DNA from 3 places in the Lysobacter sp. Soil_N_51 genome. Region 1 is predicted to be linked to each of the others. Evidence: riboswitches for the same ligand, from Rfam matches in the RefSeq annotation. Region 1 holds a riboswitch; each other region holds the start of a gene.
What was found. Region 1 has a riboswitch for cobalamin ahead of metE (5-methyltetrahydropteroyltriglutamate--homocysteine S-methyltransferase). Riboswitches for the same ligand answer to the same signal wherever they lie in the genome.
Positions count from the first base shown of each region.

Region 2: linked by a shared signal. The riboswitch ahead of btuB (TonB-dependent vitamin B12 receptor) and the one ahead of metE (5-methyltetrahydropteroyltriglutamate--homocysteine S-methyltransferase) in region 1 are both predicted to bind cobalamin.
Region 3: linked by a shared signal. The riboswitch ahead of btuB (TonB-dependent vitamin B12 receptor) and the one ahead of metE (5-methyltetrahydropteroyltriglutamate--homocysteine S-methyltransferase) in region 1 are both predicted to bind cobalamin.

Region 1 covers NZ_JBDGLR010000006.1:87,302-89,558, forward strand. The annotation lists gene metE (5-methyltetrahydropteroyltriglutamate--homocysteine S-methyltransferase) at 1-929, opposite strand, end outside; cobalamin riboswitch at 1,117-1,375, opposite strand; gene AC3A4T_RS12385 (COG3904 family protein) at 1,757-2,257, shown strand, end outside.
Region 2 covers NZ_JBDGLR010000005.1:503,191-505,447, forward strand. The annotation lists gene AC3A4T_RS11900 (SDR family oxidoreductase) at 1-210, opposite strand, end outside; cobalamin riboswitch at 354-614, shown strand; gene btuB (TonB-dependent vitamin B12 receptor) at 863-2,257, shown strand, end outside.
Region 3 covers NZ_JBDGLR010000002.1:411,413-413,669, forward strand. The annotation lists gene btuB (TonB-dependent vitamin B12 receptor) at 1-1,048, opposite strand, end outside; cobalamin riboswitch at 1,174-1,415, opposite strand; gene AC3A4T_RS04740 (TfoX/Sxy family protein) at 1,907-2,257, opposite strand, start outside.

The DNA.
Region 1 (2,257 bases):
CGACGGGCGAGGCTCAGCGCGGCGTCGAGATCGGCGCGCCAGATGTTGCGGCCGTCGACCACGCCCAGGCTCAGCGCGCGTTGTTCCGGCAGTAGCGGCAGCAGGCTTTCGAGTTGCTGTGGTGCGCGCACCAGATCGACATGCAGACCTTCCACCGGCAGTTGCGCGGCGAGGGTGGCGTTGTCGCCGAGCGCGCCGAAGTACGTGGTCAGCAGGCGCCGCGGCGCATCGACTTCGGCCAGCGCGGCATAGGCGCGACGGAACGCGGCGCGGTCGGCGTCGTCCAGGTCCAGGGTCAGCGTCGGTTCGTCCAACTGCACCCACTGCGCGCCGGCCGCCTTGAGCTTGGCCAGCAGTTCGGCGTAGGCCGGCAGCAGGGCGTCGAGCAACTCGCGCGGGTCGCCGCCGTCGTTGCGCTTGCCGAGCTTGAGGAACGACACCGGGCCGAGCAGCACCGGCCGCGCGTCGAGTCCCAACGCCTGCGCCTGCGCCAGTTCGGCCAGCGGCTTGTCGCCGCGCAGGGCGAAGCGCTGGCCGGGTTCGAACTGCGGCACCAGATAGTGGTAGTTGGTGTCGAACCACTTGGTCATTTCCAGCGCGCGCAGATCGCGGCGGCCGTTCTGCACGCCGCGGGCGAGGGCGAAATAGCCGCCCAGCGGATCTTCTTCGAACGCCGCGCGGTGCGAGGCCGGAATGGCGTCGAACAACACCGCGTTGTCGAGCACGTGGTCGTAGAGTGAGAAATCGTTGCACGGCACGACGTGCGCGCCGGCGTCGTGGGCGAGGCGCCAATGGCGTTCGCGCAGCGAGGCGGCGGTGGCGTGCAGCGACTGGGCAGGCGTGTCGCCTTTCCAGAACGATTCCAGGGCCAGCTTGAGCTCGCGCCGCGCGCCGATGCGCGGGAAGCCGAGGTGGGTAACGCTGATCATGATGAGTACCTGCGATGCGTGGGCATGACGCAGGGCAACGAAGGAAACCACGGCCACGCCGGCCCGGCGCGATCAGCGCCCGGCTTCGCCGCGAACCTTGGCTTCGACCTTCGCCCCCGCGGGCGAACCGGCACCTGTCGCGCCGCGTGCGGGCACGAGGCGGTCGGATACCGGAGTCGGACGGAAGGCGAACCCTCCGGTCGCGGCAGGTCTTCGGGCTCGGGACTGGAAGCGAGAAGTAGAGTGCAGAAAAGTGAGAAACGAGTAGAAACCTAGCTCTTACTCGTTTCTCACTGCTCTGAACTCTACCCTCGCCCTTTGCCTAGTAGGGCCGCTTCCCAGGCGTACCGCCCAGTGCCAAGACCCGTTCGTTTCCCATACCGCTGCGGGGCAGCTCCGGATTCGCACCGGATTCCCTCTGGCCGGCCGCGGCGGTTGCCTTGGTCGGCGTGTCCCATCGCTTTATCTTTATGAAGCGATGTTCACCGTAACGGCGCCAAGGTACGCAGCGGGACCGGTGAAGTCAACGGGACCGGTTGAATCACTCGGCGCGGCGCGATCGTGGGATGCGGTTCGCGGGGTCGCCGCAGTCGCGCAGGCCGCCGCGGGTTTGCGCGTCATGGCCCCTGCGCGAGAACGCGCGAATCGGCCGGTTTTCTGCGGCTGGCGTTCATGCGCGGCCGCCGATGATGAAGGCCGTCTGTCGCCTGGTTGCGCGCACGCCGTCGTTGAGCTTGGCGATGGCTGCCGCTAACGTTTGCATTGGCGCAAGATGCGTGGCGCGGGCCAGGACGGTCCCGCGTGATCCCGACTCCCATGGGTGGAACATGCTTTTCAGATGGACGTTGCTGTGGCTGCTATGCGTGCTCGGGCTGACCGCCTGCGGCAAGGACGCCGTGCCGCCGCCGGGCGCGGCCGAGCCGATGACGCTCGGCAGCCAGAACGAGACCCCGAAGGTCGCGCCGGCGCCGCCGAGCGAGGCCGAAATCCTGCGCGGCACCTACTGGCCGCCGGCCAAACTCGACGGCGGCGTCGCCCGGATCAGCTGCGAATACGACTACCCCAGTTTCGGCGAAGGCGAGCGTTTGACCTCGCTGGATTTCTTCAGCCTGGTCGACGCGCTGTCGCCGTGCCAGGCGCGCGGCGTGGTGCGATTGCGCTATCAGGGCAAGATCGGCGCGGGCTTCACCGCGCTGGTGCAGCGGGTCGCGGCGATGGCCACGCGCATGGAGATCCAGACCCGCATTCTCGACATCGATTCCAGCGGCGGCCACGTCGAGGAAGCGATCCGCGCCGGCGATTCGATCGCCGAATCGGGCTGGGCGATC
Region 2 (2,257 bases), on a different contig from region 1:
GGCCTGATGGGTCTCGATGCCCGACTTGGCCAGCGGCCGCAGGTCTTGCGCGGTGGCTTCCAGGCCCGCCAGATCGCCGCAGGCGAGCATCAGCTCACCGCGGCGGCGCGACAAACGTGCCGACACCGCACGGCCGATGTTCGACTGCGCACCGATCACCAGACTGCGGACGATCGGCGCGGGGCTCAGACGGACATGGGCTGCGCTCATGGCGTGGCTCGGTTTACGAAGAATGTGCCTATCCTGCGCAACGGTCGGAAGTGGATGAATCAGACGCGTCCGAAATGTGCCCATAACTTCCTAAATGAACACGGCGACGCCCATACCGTGGCGTTTGTGTGGGACGCCGCTGCTAAGATGCCCGCGCTCAAGGTGATCGCCGACACGGTTCGGCGATTGAAACGGGAATCCGGTCGCGTCGCTGTCGTTCGTCAGCGCGCTCAAGCCGGAGCTGCCCCCGCAACGGTAGGCGAGTAGACGTAGCGCAATCGGCCACTGTGTCTCGACACGGGAAGGCGCGTTACGGAAGAGGCGGCATCGCTCGGTCCAACAACGACCGCGCCGGCCGCGCTTCGCTCGCAAGCCCGGAGACCGGCCCGGAGCGCGAACCGACAGGCGGTGGGCCGGTCTCGGGCGTCGTGCCTCCGCGCGTGCCCGCGTTGCATCCCCCGCATGTCACGACCCTGTCTGGACCGCGCGGGTGAGGCGCGGCCGTGGAGACCTGCCAGTGACTTTGCGTACCCGTTCCTTTTCCTGCCTGCGAGGTGTGCCGTCGCCGGCGTCCACCTTGCGTGCGCATGGCGTCAGCCATGCTGCGACCGTCGGCGTCAGCCATGCCGCGACCGTCGGCGTCAGCCTTGCCTTGAGCCTCTGCGCGCTGCCCGCGTTCGCCGCGCCCGCCGCGGTCGACCTGGATCAGGTGATAGTGACCGCCACCCGCACCGCGCAGACCCAGGACGCAACCCTGGCGGCGGTGACCGTGATCGATCGCGATGAGATCGACAGGCGCCAACCGTCCTCGCTGCCTGATCTATTGCGCGGCACCCCGGGCGCTTCGCTGGCCAACAACGGCGGCGCCGGCAAATCGACCTCGCTGTTCCTGCGCGGCACCGAATCCGATCACGTGCTGGTGCTGATCGACGGCATCAAGATCGGCTCGGCGACCAGCGGCGGCGCTTCGCTGCAGGACATTCCGGTCGAGCAGATCGAGCGTATCGAAATCGTGCGCGGGCCGTTCTCCAGCCTGTACGGCTCCGAGGCGATCGGCGGCGTCATCCAGATCTTCACCCGTCGCCCGCAAGGCCCGTTCGCGCCGAGTTTCGGCGTGTCGATCGGCAGCAACGCGACCCGTCGCGCGAGCGCCGGCGTGGCCGGCAAGGGTGAGCGCGGCTGGTATTCCATCAACGCCGCGCACGAACAGACCGACGGCATCAACGCCTGCCGCGGCAAGCCTTCGCCGGGCGGCGCGGGCTGCTTCACCAACTCGCCCGACCGCGACGGTTATCGCAACAGCTCACTGACCATGCAGGGCGGCTATCGCTTCAACAATCACTGGGACGGCGAAGCGCGCCTGTTCCGCGCCGAAGGCAACAACCGCTACGACGGCAGCCAGAACAACGAGGCCGACAACGTCCAGCAAGTGGCCGGCGCCAAGCTGCGCTACAAACCCAGCGAGCGGGTGACCCTGACCGCCAACGCCGGGCGCAGCGCCGACCTGAGCGACACCTACAGGAACGGCAAGTATTCGAGCACCTTCGATACCCGTCGCCAGCTGGGCTCGGTGCAGGGCGATTTCGGCATCGGCGCGGGCCTGTTGAGCGCCGGCTTCGATTGGCAGCGCGACGAAGTGGAAAGCAACACCGCCTACGCGCGCGACCGCCGCATCCTGCGCGGCGCCTTCGCGCAGTGGCAGCAGAGCTTCGGCGCGCACGCCGTGCAGGCCAGCCTGCGCCGCGACGACGACAGCCAGTTCGGCGGGCAAACCACCGGCAGCGCGCTGTGGGGCTGGGACCTGAGCGAATCGCTGCGGCTGACCGCGAGCTACGGCACCGCGTTCAAGGCGCCGACCTTCAACGAGCTGTATTACCCCGGCTTTGGCAACCCGCAGGTGCAACCGGAAACTTCGCGCAGCGTCGAAGTCGGCCTGCGCGGCACTCACGGCGCGCAGCGCCAGCACGTGTGGTCGCTCAACGCGTTCCAGACCCGGGTCGACGATCTGATCGCCTACGACGCCTCGATCGGTGCGCCGGGCAATGTC
Region 3 (2,257 bases), on a different contig from region 1:
CGGTCAGCGTATTGCCTTCGAAGAGATTGAAATCGGCCTGCAAGGTCGCGCTGTCGCGATCGGTATCGAAGAAGCCGATGCGCTGCCCCGGAGAAACGCTGTTGGGAAAGGCGTGGGGGCCCTTGAGATCGTAATTCTGCGAACCATCGACATTGCGGCCCGCGCTGAGCTGCACATGCACCGTATCCGACGGACGCCAGTCGAGCTTGCCGCCGATCACCTGCTGCACGGTCTCGGAATAATTGCCGAAGTCGCCGTCGTAGGCGTTCTCGCCTTCCGCGCGCAGCGCCTGGCCTTCGATGCTCCACTGGTCGTTGATCTCGATGCCGCCGCGCAGCGACAGCGAATGGCTCTCGTAGCCGTCGCGATCAGGTTCGTCGGTGAAGCAGCCGGCGAACACCGGGAAGCCGGCGCCGCGGCAGGCGTTGATGCCCTGGGTCTTGCGGAAGCTGTAGTCGGCGCCGAACCAGCCGCGGCCGCTGCGGCCGCCGAAGCCGGTGCCGAATTCGATGGTGCCGTTGCTGCCGCCGCCGACATGCGCGCGCGGGGCGAAGCCCTGCTGCTCGCGGCGGGTGAACACCTGGATCACGCCGCCGATGGCGTCGGCGCCGTACAGGCTCGAACGCGGGCCGCGCACGATCTCGATCCGGTCGATCAATTCGAGCGGCAGGTCCTGCAGCGAGGCCAAGCCCGAGGTCGGCGAACCGATGCGGATGCCGTCGACCAGCACCAGCACGTGGTCGGACTCGCTGCCGCGCAGGAACAGCGTGGTGAGCTTGCCGGCGCCGCCCTGGTTGGCGAGGGTGATGCCGGCGCGGCCGCGCAGCAGATCGTTCAGATCGCGCGCCTGGCTGCGCTGGATGTCGCTGCGATCGAGCACCTCGACCGGGGTCAGCAGGTCGTTGACGCTGACCGCGGTGCGGTTGGCGGTGACGACGACTTCGTCCAGATCGGTGGCCTCGCCGGCGGGCGCCGCGGCCGCGACGGTCGGCAGGGCCAGGGCGATGGCGAAGGAAAGGTTCAGGGCACGCAGACTTGCAACCGGCATGGGGTAGCTCCAGCGCGCGCCGTGGCGCACGCGATTACGACAACGGAATGGGCGGTTGCGAAAGAAGGCGAGCGGGCAGCAAGGCGCACGAAGTGCAACAGCCGCCGCGATGCCCTCCGCATCGCAACCTGTAGCACCCCAAGGCCGGTCTCCGGACTCGCCAGCGGGCCGACGCGGGGTCGACTCCGGTCGCGGCGCCTTCCCGTGCCTTGCACAGTGGCGGATGCCGCGATCTGACTGGCTTACCGTTGCGGGGGCAGTGCCGGAATGGCGCCGGCTCGTCCGATCGGAGGAGGGCGTGTCACCGGCTTCCCGTTTCAACCCCGGCGGCGCAAGCCGTGGGGTCACCTTGAAGCGGTGCGCAGTCTACGCGATGCGGGGGGCAAAGTCCGGGCGGGCCCTCACCCCAACCCCTCTCCCGCAAGCGGGAGAGGGGCTTAAGGCGGCGTGGGGCTGAAAGTCTTCTCTGTCGGGCAGTCCAAAGCGCCCTGGCCGGGAGCCGGGCCAACCACAAGCTCAAGGATGTTCCCTTCTCCCGCCTTGCGGGAGAAGGTGCCCGAAGGGCGGAAGAGGGCACGCGCGCCGGCAACTGCCACGAGGTTCACCGCCGCCGACCGACGCCTTACAGCTCGGGAGAAGGGCTTAAGGCCGCATGGGGCTGAAAGTGTTCTCAGTCGGGCCGTCCACAGCGGCCTGGCCGGAAGTCGCGCCAACCACAAGCTCAAGCACGTTCCCTTCTCCCGCCTTGCGGGAGAAGGTGCCCGAAGGGCGGAAGAGGGCACGCGCGCCGGCAACTGCCACGACGTTCACCGCCATCGACCGACGCCTCACAACTAAGGCCAACCGAACCGGCCGACCTCAATCGTGGCGTTCTTCGCCGTCCTGATCGCCCCGCCGCTCATCGCCGCCGGACCCATCGTCGTCGTCATGCGCCGCCGGGCCGCCGTCGTAGGCGGTGTTGTCCTCGTGCCGTTCCTCGGCATGCATGGTCGTGTGCACCGGCGCGGCGGCCGGCTTGTTGCGCGGCGCCGGCAGCAGCGCGGTCGCCGCTTCGGCGGCCAGGATCAGCTCCTGGCGGCGTTCGTCGCTGATCTCCTGCCAATGGCAGTCGAGCAGCGCGCCTTCGATCGCGTAAAGCAGGTTCAAGGTCGGCTTGAAGCCGGCGCGCTTGACCCGCATGAACGCCTCGACCGTGCCGATCGCGGCAAT